Regions from separate parts of the Aliivibrio sp. S2TY2 genome, predicted to be linked through region 3. Evidence: riboswitches for the same ligand, from Rfam matches in the RefSeq annotation. Region 3 holds a riboswitch; each other region holds the start of a gene.
What was found. Region 3 has a riboswitch for thiamine pyrophosphate ahead of thiD (bifunctional hydroxymethylpyrimidine kinase/phosphomethylpyrimidine kinase). Riboswitches for the same ligand answer to the same signal wherever they lie in the genome.
Positions count from the first base shown of each region.

Region 1: another riboswitch for thiamine pyrophosphate. It lies ahead of thiC (phosphomethylpyrimidine synthase ThiC); the one in region 3 lies ahead of thiD (bifunctional hydroxymethylpyrimidine kinase/phosphomethylpyrimidine kinase).
Region 2: another riboswitch for thiamine pyrophosphate. It lies ahead of thiB (thiamine ABC transporter substrate binding subunit); the one in region 3 lies ahead of thiD (bifunctional hydroxymethylpyrimidine kinase/phosphomethylpyrimidine kinase).

Region 1 covers NZ_JARACS010000004.1:76,981-80,261, forward strand. The annotation lists gene PVK63_RS08530 (voltage-gated chloride channel family protein) at 1-795, shown strand, start outside; TPP riboswitch at 1,195-1,307, shown strand; gene thiC (phosphomethylpyrimidine synthase ThiC) at 1,497-3,281, shown strand, end outside.
Region 2 covers NZ_JARACS010000016.1:16,092-19,372, forward strand. The annotation lists gene mpl (UDP-N-acetylmuramate:L-alanyl-gamma-D-glutamyl-meso-diaminopimelate ligase) at 1-725, shown strand, start outside; gene PVK63_RS17905 (flavin prenyltransferase UbiX) at 728-1,348, shown strand; TPP riboswitch at 1,408-1,547, shown strand; gene thiB (thiamine ABC transporter substrate binding subunit) at 1,600-2,622, shown strand; gene thiP (thiamine/thiamine pyrophosphate ABC transporter permease ThiP) at 2,642-3,281, shown strand, end outside.
Region 3 covers NZ_JARACS010000005.1:238,939-242,219, reverse strand. The annotation lists gene PVK63_RS10700 (GGDEF domain-containing protein) at 1-703, shown strand, start outside; gene thiD (bifunctional hydroxymethylpyrimidine kinase/phosphomethylpyrimidine kinase) at 715-1,584, opposite strand; TPP riboswitch at 1,688-1,785, opposite strand; gene PVK63_RS10690 (YcjF family protein) at 1,848-2,885, opposite strand; gene PVK63_RS10685 (YcjX family protein) at 2,882-3,281, opposite strand, start outside.

The DNA.
Region 1 (3,281 bases), on a different contig from region 3:
GTCGCTTCTGCTTGGGGTGCTCATCACACCCATTATTTAATTAGCTTTGATCAGGTTAGTACCTTGTTTGGTCATACGGTTGATATTGATTTGGTATTAATGGCTAAAGTAATCATTGCTGCGATTGGCTTTGGTTTAGCGGGTTATTTATTTGGTGAGTTAACTCACGGCTTTAAAGATCTATTTAATGCCACGCTTAAAAACCCATATTTAATCGTAGTTGTAGGTGGCTTAATGGTTATTGCCATTACGCAGTTAATTGGTAATTACGATTACATTGGTATTGGTGTTTATCCAAGTCGTGATGGTGGAGTGAGTATTACTTCGGCATTCAGTGCTGGTGGTGCTGAGTGGTATAGTTGGATTTTAAAACTACTCTTAACGGCGATCACATTAGCGGCAGGGTATAAAGGTGGTGAGGTAACACCTCTGTTCTTTGTTGGTGCGACTTTGGGTAATTTCCTTGCTTGGGTTTTGGGTGCTCCAGTTGATTTGTTTGCAGCATTAGGTTTCTTAGCCGTATTTGCTGCGGCAACCAATACGCCATTAGCGTGTACGATAATGGGGGTTGAGTTGTTTGGTGCGGATTACTTACCTTACTTTGCCTTAGCGTGTTATACCGCGTATTACTTTAGTGGCCATACGGGTATTTATTCTTCACAACGCGTTGCGGTGTCTAAAACATTAGTGCATGGACGTGATCATGATGGCTCTAATAAAATTGGGTCATATCGTGAATATAATTCTTCATGGTTAAAACATTTAGCGAATAAGCTAACTAAAAAGGACAAATAGTTTCACGTGAAACATGGTGGTTTATCTAGATTAGAACCTAATGTGCTTCTCCACAAAAAAGAACACTGTATTTGTAGATGTAAGATCTACGGATGACAAAGGTGGTTTTTTGCTGCGAAGCACACAAGGTTTAATATGTAATGATGGTGTGTTTAGAACCTAATGTGCTTCTCCACAAAAAAGAACATTGTATTTGGTGGTGTAAGAGCTGCGGATGACAAAGGTGGTTTTTTGCTACGAAGCACACAAGGTTCAATATGAATTGTTACATACAAAGCTCAATATGCGTTCACTCACAAACTCAGCCAACCACTTGATAACTTTTTTCTCTTCCATTTCATTTCTTGCATACTTTCTTTATACTCCGAAGACGTTCAGATTTTGATTCAAAGATCTGAAAGAAACTTGTCGGAGTGCTTAGTGCTTTTTAAAGTACGAGCTGAGACCGCATTGCGGGATCCGTAGAACCTGATCAGGCTAATACCTGCGAAGGGAACAAGAGATAATTTTTATCTTAGTATGTTAGCCACTAATCGAATTATTTAATGATAAATCGCAGCTGAATTTTAGCTTTAGTTTATTTGTTTAATTCATCGCATATAAATACGCAGGCTTACTCTCGTTGTATCTCATACTAAGAACCTCTTTCTACAACTCAAATCCGACAAGCAATTATTCTATTTTTATCAAGGAATTTTGCTATGTCGTCAAGTCGCAAACAAGCACGTTTAGATGCTAAAACTAATATTGAATCTTTATCGGTTCAACCATACCCAAACTCAAAAAAAGTTTATATTGAAGGATCTCGCCCTGATATCCGCGTACCTATGCGTGAAATTTCACTGGCAGATAGCTTAGTTGGTGGAACTAAAGAAACGCCAATTCTTGAGCCTAATGAGCCGATTCAAGTTTATGACACTTCGGGTGTGTATACCGATCCAAGCTACGATATCGATGTATACCAAGGATTACCAAAACTTCGTGAGCGTTGGATTGAAGAGCGAAATGATACCGAGTTGCTTGATGGCGTTAGTTCCGTTTATTCGCAAGAGCGTTTAGCGGATGAAACCCTTGATGAACTTCGTTATGGAAACCTCCCAACGATTCGTCGCGCTAAACAAGGTCAATGTGTTACTCAACTGCATTATGCGCGTCAGGGAATAATCACACCTGAAATGGAATATATAGCTATCCGTGAAAATATGGGTCGCCAGAAATTCGCTGATGAGCAGTTAAACCATCAACACCCTGGACATAGTTTTGGAGCTAACTTACCAAAAGAAATCACACCTGAATTTGTGCGTAAAGAGGTTGCTGAAGGGCGCGCAATTATCCCATCAAACATAAACCATCCAGAAGCAGAACCAATGATTATCGGCCGTAATTTCTTAATAAAAGTTAACGCCAATATTGGTAACTCGTCAGTGAGCTCATCGATTGAAGAAGAAGTGGAGAAGCTAGTTTGGTCAACGCGTTGGGGCGGTGATACGGTTATGGATTTATCTACGGGCCGAAATATTCATGAAACCCGTGAGTGGATTCTACGTAATAGCCCTGTCCCAATTGGCACGGTTCCTATGTACCAAGCGCTAGAAAAAGTAAACGGTGTAGCCGAAAATCTTAATTGGGAAGTGATGCGAGATACCTTAATCGAGCAGGCAGAACAGGGCGTCGATTACTTTACCATTCACGCAGGTTTACTGCTTCGTTATGTACCAATGACAGCAAAACGCGTAACCGGGATTGTTTCGCGCGGTGGCTCAATCATTGCGAAGTGGTGTTTGGCTCATCACCAAGAAAGTTTCCTATATACCCATTTCCGTGAGATCTGTGAAATCTGTGCTAAATACGATGTAGCCTTATCCTTGGGTGATGGATTGCGTCCGGGCTCTATTGCTGACGCTAATGACGAAGCGCAATTTGCTGAATTAAGAACGTTAGGCGAGTTAACTAAAGTTGCGTGGGATTACGATGTTCAAGTCATTATCGAAGGCCCCGGCCATGTTCCTATGCACATGATTAAAGAGAACATGGACGAGCAACTTAAACATTGTCATGAAGCACCATTCTATACATTAGGTCCATTAACGACAGATATTGCACCTGGGTATGATCACATTACTTCAGGTATTGGTGCTGCCATGATTGGTTGGTATGGCTGTGCCATGTTGTGTTATGTAACGCCAAAAGAACATTTAGGATTACCAAACAAAGACGATGTTAAAACGGGATTAATAACTTATAAGTTAGCCGCTCATGCAGGTGACTTAGCCAAAGGCCATCCGGGGGCACAAATTCGTGATAACGCATTATCAAAAGCTCGTTTTGAATTCCGCTGGGAAGACCAGTTTAATCTATCACTAGATCCTATCACTGCACGTGAATATCACGATGAAACCTTACCGCAAGAGTCGGGCAAAGTCGCTCATTTCTGTTCAATGTGTGGGCCTAAATTCTGTTCAATGAAAATCTCACAAGAGGTTCGT
Region 2 (3,281 bases), on a different contig from region 3:
GAACGGTTCCAAGTACAGGCCGTATTTTTGCACCAAAACAAGATAAACCACTTGAGCAAGTATTAGAGCTGGGATGCTGGAGTGAGCTTGAATTTACAGGCGAAGATGGTCAGTGGAAGGCAATAAAGCTAGAAAAAGATGGCAGTGTATTTGACGTTTATTTTGAAGGCGAGAAAGTTGGACAAGTTAATTGGGATTTAGTCGGTGATCATAATGTGAGTAATGCATTGATGGTTATCGCTTCTGCTCGCCATGTTGGTGTTACTCCTGATTTAGCCTGTGAAGCGTTAGGTAAGTTTATTAATACTAAACGTCGTCTAGAGTTTAAAGGTGAGGTTAATGGGGTGACGGTTTATGATGATTTTGCTCATCACCCAACAGCGATTGATCTAACGCTAGGTGGCCTACGTAATAAAGTGGGTGATAAGAAGATTATCGCGGTATTAGAACCACGTTCAAGTACCATGAAACTCGGTGTACACAAAGATACATTAGCGGCCTCTTTACATGCGGCTGATGCGGTTTATCTTTTCCAACCAGACAATATTTCTTGGTCTGTTGATGAGGTTGCACAACAATGCGCTCAACCTGCTTATACCCATAATAACATCGATATTTTTGTTGATATGATTGTGGCCGAAGCACAGCCGGGCGATCAAATATTGGTAATGAGTAACGGTGGTTTTGAAGGCATTCACGGAAAATTACTTGAGAAGTTAAACTAACAATGAAATCTGAAAAGAGAGCGATTACTTTAGCAATGACAGGCGCATCTGGTGCGCCCTATGGTCTACGCTTGCTTGAATGTTTATTAGCGGCAGATTATCACGTTTATTTTTTAATATCGTCAGCGGCTCGTGTTGTGATGGCGACAGAACATAGTTTGAAGCTCCCAAGCGGCCCTGATGCAATGAAAGCAGCGTTAGTTGAACACTTAGGTTGTAATGCAGATAACTTAACCGTTTGTGGCAAAGAGGATTGGTTCTCACCAGTGGCTTCAGGTTCTGCCGCACCAAAACAAATGATAGTGTGTCCATGCTCGGCAGGGAGTGTGGCATCAATTGCTCATGGTATTTCAGATAACTTAATAGAGCGTGCTGCGGATGTGGTGTTAAAAGAGCGAGGGCAGTTAATTCTAGTTGTTCGCGAAACGCCATTTTCTACATTACACCTAGAGAATATGTTAAAGCTATCTCAAATGGGTGCGACGATCATGCCGGCAGCCCCAGGTTTTTATCATCAGCCTCAATCAATAGAAGACTTAGTTGATTTTATGGTGGCGAGAATTTTGGACCACCTTGGGGTTGAACAAGGATTAGTTCCACGTTGGGGATACGATCACCGTTGATATAATCAATATGCTTAGAGAAAACCTCTGGCTCATTGCTTGATTCACACATACAATATCGCTTCTCATCGGGGAGCAATAGATATCGGCTTATTTAAGTTGGTATTCGCTGAGATTAGTAAGGGTTGGATAATGCTTACTTAAACCCGTACTACCTGACTCAGATAATGCTGGCGTAGGGATTGAGATGACATCCTCTTAGAGAATATCACCTTAATTCTGTGCCGCTCAAAAGGATGTAAGCGCACACAATGAACACTCTTTCTATTTCCTCTCCTCTTAAATTATTACCAAGTGTCTTAGCGATGGCTACGGCAACTTCTTTTGCTGTTTCAGCAGCAGAAACCAAAACGTTAACTGTTTATACCTATGACTCTTTTGCGGCTGATTGGGGCCCGGGCCCAACGGTTGAAGCGGCTTTTGAAGCGCAATGTGGCTGTGATTTAAACTTGGTTGCACTTGATGACGGAGTGTCTATTTTAAATCGTCTTCGATTAGAAGGGAAAAATGCCAAAGCAGATATCGTCTTAGGGTTAGATAACAACTTAATGGCAGAAGCGAAAGCAACAGGGTTATTAGCTCAGCATCAAGTAAATACAGATTCAGTGACTTTACCGGGAGGTTGGAATGACACTACGTTCGTTCCTTATGATTTTGGTTACTTTGCGTTTGTTTATAATAAAGAAAAAGTAGCAAATCCGCCTAAAAGCTTAAAAGAGTTAGTCGAGCAGCGTGATGATCTAAAAGTGATTTATCAAGATCCTAGAACATCAACACCGGGCCAAGGTTTATTACTTTGGATGAAATCGGTTTATGGAGATGAAGCACCACAAGCGTGGAAGCAGCTAGCGAAAAAAACCGTTACTGTTACAAAAGGGTGGTCTGAAGCCTACAGCATGTTCTTAGAGGGGGAGTCTGATTTAGTTCTCTCTTATACCACATCTCCAGCGTATCACTTGATTGCAGAAAAAGATGACAAGTTTACAGCGGCTGATTTTTCAGAAGGGCACTACACTCAAGTTGAAGTAGCGGCTAAAGTAAAAAATACTAAAAATAATGCACTGGCGGATGAGTTCTTAGCGTTTATTTTAAGTGATAAATTCCAATCAGCAATGCCAACTGGAAACTGGATGTATCCTGTGACTGATGTTGCATTACCTCAAGGTTTCGATAGTCTGACGGTGCCTAGTAAAGCCTTATCATTTAATTCTCAAGAGATCTCGCAACAACGTAAATCATGGATCCGAGAGTGGCAACACGCTCTAACATTTTAATTTGATATAAGGAGTACAGATGTGCTCCTTTCTTTTGGCAATGATGAAAAAAAAATCTTCTTATAATTCTGTTCCTCTATTGGGATATGTAATCGCAATTGTCATTATTGGCTTTGTTGGTGGGGCGATAAGCGCTCTATTTTTAGAATCGCCAAGTTTGGATTTGAGCTTAATTTGGTCTGATCGTTATTATCGCTACATTACTCAGTTCAGCTTATACCAAGCATTTCTCTCTGCTTTATTAAGCATTAGTTTGGCTATTCCTACTGCATATGCGTTATCACGCCGTCAGTTTAAAGGACGAAGCCTTTTACTTAAGCTTTGTGCAACTACGCTTGTGCTTCCTGCATTAGTGGGTGTTTTTGGCTTACTCTCTATTTATGGCAATAGCGGTTTAATCTCCGATTTATTTCAGTGGTTTGGTTACTCCTTACCATTTTCTATCTATGGCCTTAATGGCATTTTACTCGCACATGTTTTTTTCAATTATCCTTTTGCGACTCGTTTATTTTTACAAAGTTTAGATTCGATCCCCACAGAGCAGCATCAGTTAGCGGCGCATTTAGGGTTAATCGGTTGGAATAAATATCGATTAGTTGCGTGGCCGAGAGTAAAGCAACAATTGCCTCATGTGGCAGGTTTAGTCTTTATGCTTTGCT
Region 3 (3,281 bases):
TGAAGGTTTAACACTTATTTTATTAGTCTATATCTATCTAACGGCCTACCAGTTTTTAACACCTTATGCTTTTCTGACTGCTGGTGGCGCACTTTTACTATTTAATAAAGCTTATGACCTACTAACAGAATTCCCTCAAATAGAATATCACGCTGATAAGTTCGAAATCATCGATACTTTATTGGACGACGGTTCTCTATTTATTGCTTTTCTACTCATCGCTATTGGCATTACTCATATGATGAAAAGATTGGCTAAACAAAACATGAAAGATGAACTGACTAATTTATATAACAGAAGAAAACTCTCTGAAATCGAATTAGATGCATTTGATCTTATTTATTTTGATCTAAATGACTTGAAAAAAGTTAATGATTTAAAAGGGCATCAAGTAGGAGATCTAATGATTATTCGATTTGCTCAGGTGCTGAGAAACTCATGCATTAAGCAAGAAATGGCTCTTCGAGTTGGAGGAGATGAATTTGTTGTCATCACTCATAAAGATCGCTCAATGCCGTTTATTAACAGTGTTTGTAAACAGCTAGAGAATGAACAAATTTCCTTTGCGTATGGCATAGAATCAACAACAAGAGAAGGACTAGAAGAAGCACTTATAAACTCAGATAAACGTATGTATGAGATGAAAGCCCAACAGAAGAAAAACCGCCAACAGCACCTCGTACAACAGCAGACAACCTATTGAATTTATATAATTTAAATTGCTTTATTTCTATCAAAGAAATGATTAACTGGTCCATACCCTTTCCCAATAGTTAACTCATCTGCATGAACAATTGCTTGGGTGATATATTGCTTACCTAGCCTAACCGCAGCATCCAGCGTATAACCTTGAGCTAAATAAGATGCAATAGCTGAAGATAGAGTGCAACCTGTCCCGTGTGTATTATGAGTATTAATACGTGCCGTCGACAAACGCTCAACGGAATCGGCACCAATAAATAAATCCGTACTATTGGTACTTTCCTCTAAATGCCCTCCTTTTAGTAACACTGATTTTGCACCTAATTGACGAAGTTCATCAATGATGGCTGTCATTTCACCTTCATTTTTAGGAACTTTAACCCCAATTAATGCCGAAGCTTCAGGAAGATTTGGTGTGATCACATCAGCAAGAGGAAGAAGTTCAGATTTAAGGCTATCAATAGCAGATGCCTGAAGTAGCAAATCGCCACTGGTGGCTACCATTACAGGATCAACCACCACGTATTGAGGAGAATATTGTTTGATTTTTTTTGCGACAGAATGAATAACATCAGAATCACTTAACATTCCGACTTTAACGGCAATCACATTTAGATCAGAGAAAACGGCATCAAGCTGCTGTTCTACAAATTCACTGCTGATTGAATAAATGCCCGTAACGCCTTGGGTGTTTTGAGCCGTTAATGCGGTAATAACAGAGCACGCATAGCCTCCAGTTGCTGAGATGGCTTTAATATCAGCTTGGATCCCTGCGCCACCACCACTATCAGACCCTGCAATAGTTAATACAATAGGAGTAATAGTAGATAACTTATTTAAAACAGGTGATGCCAAAGGTGCTGTAGTAACGAATGTAGACATAATTATTTTCCCTAACTAACGCTCAGGAAAAACAGTCGAATGAGAATATCTCTACGTTGGTACGCAAGATCTCACCTAAAGAAACGGATCAGAGGCGATCGAGTCAAGAGGACCATTAGTTCCCTACGTCAGTACTAACTGAATCAGGTTCAACGGGTTCGCTATTGCGATCTCAGCCTATTGGCTCCCCGACTAATGAGGTCATACTATCACTAATTAATTTTGAGATAATATGATTTTTATAATAATGTTATCTGTATGGGTTAATTTTTATGCTGAGAACCCAATTTAGACGCTAATTGACTAACGATAGTTTTACGCATATCCGAGAGCTTTGGAGCTTCACCGATTTGCCACGGTAATGGACGCATTAAACTCATGGTTCTTAATCCAAAACGAGCCGTTAATAAACCAATCCCCAATCCTTGTGCTGCACGAGTAGAGAGCTTGCCTGCCAACCCCGTTGATAACATATCCACACCAACATCGGTCGCCATTTCTGTTGCCCCGGCAAAAGCCATGTTTTGCAAAACCATTTTAAACAAACGTAAACGTCCCCAGTAACCAAGCTCTACTCCGTACACTTGAGAAACTTGCTCGATTAATCGAATGTTACGCCATGCAACCAGTAACATATCAACGACAGCTAATGGGCTTAATGCCACCATTAATGCTGACTCACCTGCGTGTCTACTGATTAAAGCTCTTGCGCGTTTATCTTGCTCAGCTACCACCATGCTGTCATACATTTCAAATACTTCAGCGTTATTGTGATGAGATTCAATGCTGTTTTGCCAACGAGTATACTCAGCTGTTTTTGCTGTTGAGCCCTTGTTCGCTAAATCTTCACAAAACGATTTGGCTTGCCCAATACCATTACCTTCGACTAATTCAGTCACTTGCTGTTGAACTTCTGCTCGGTTTTTAAGCTTATGTAATATCCATAATTCACGACCAATCGCTGTCACTCCCATAACAGCCGCCAGACTAATTAACCCAGCCCAGCCCAGCGATAAGAAATCAGCCGATTGAATGGCAGTAATCACATGATCAACACTTTGCCATACCGTTAAACCAAGGAAACCACCAATTAATGTTTTAATACTCCAATGGGTTTTCTTTTTGATTAATGGCGTTTCAATATCCACACCATCCAATTCCTCTTCTTCGATAGCTTGAGGAACAAATTTAACATTCTCTTCAAATAGCTTTTGAGTTTGAAGGTTATCAAGGGTTTCGATATCTTGCTCTAACTCTTGAGACGAGGCTTGAAAGATACGCTGTTTTTTTAACTCACTCATACTAATTTATCCCCTAACAAGAATTGCATCGCCTTATCCATTCGGATGTGTTGCAGCGGTTTGTCATTCTCATTGTGCAACGGTTGAAAGCTCATAAAGTTAAATGGCTCTGTTTCCCAGTAGGCTTTACTCGGGATGCGTTTTGGCACCTCTCCCGGGAACATCATTAATGGTTTTTGTTCACTGTTAATCCCAGAAATTGCAGCACATAACTCACCATTATCTTCAATCATACCGGCCGTTGTCGCCTGAATGGACGCAATGCTCATGCACTCCATTTTAATGCCTTCGTACGCCGTTTCTTGCCATGTTTGATGGATCATCTGTTGCAGTAACAAAACCATGTTTGGGTGTTGCTCTGGTGTCACATGATCAGCCTTGGTTGCCGCAAATAGT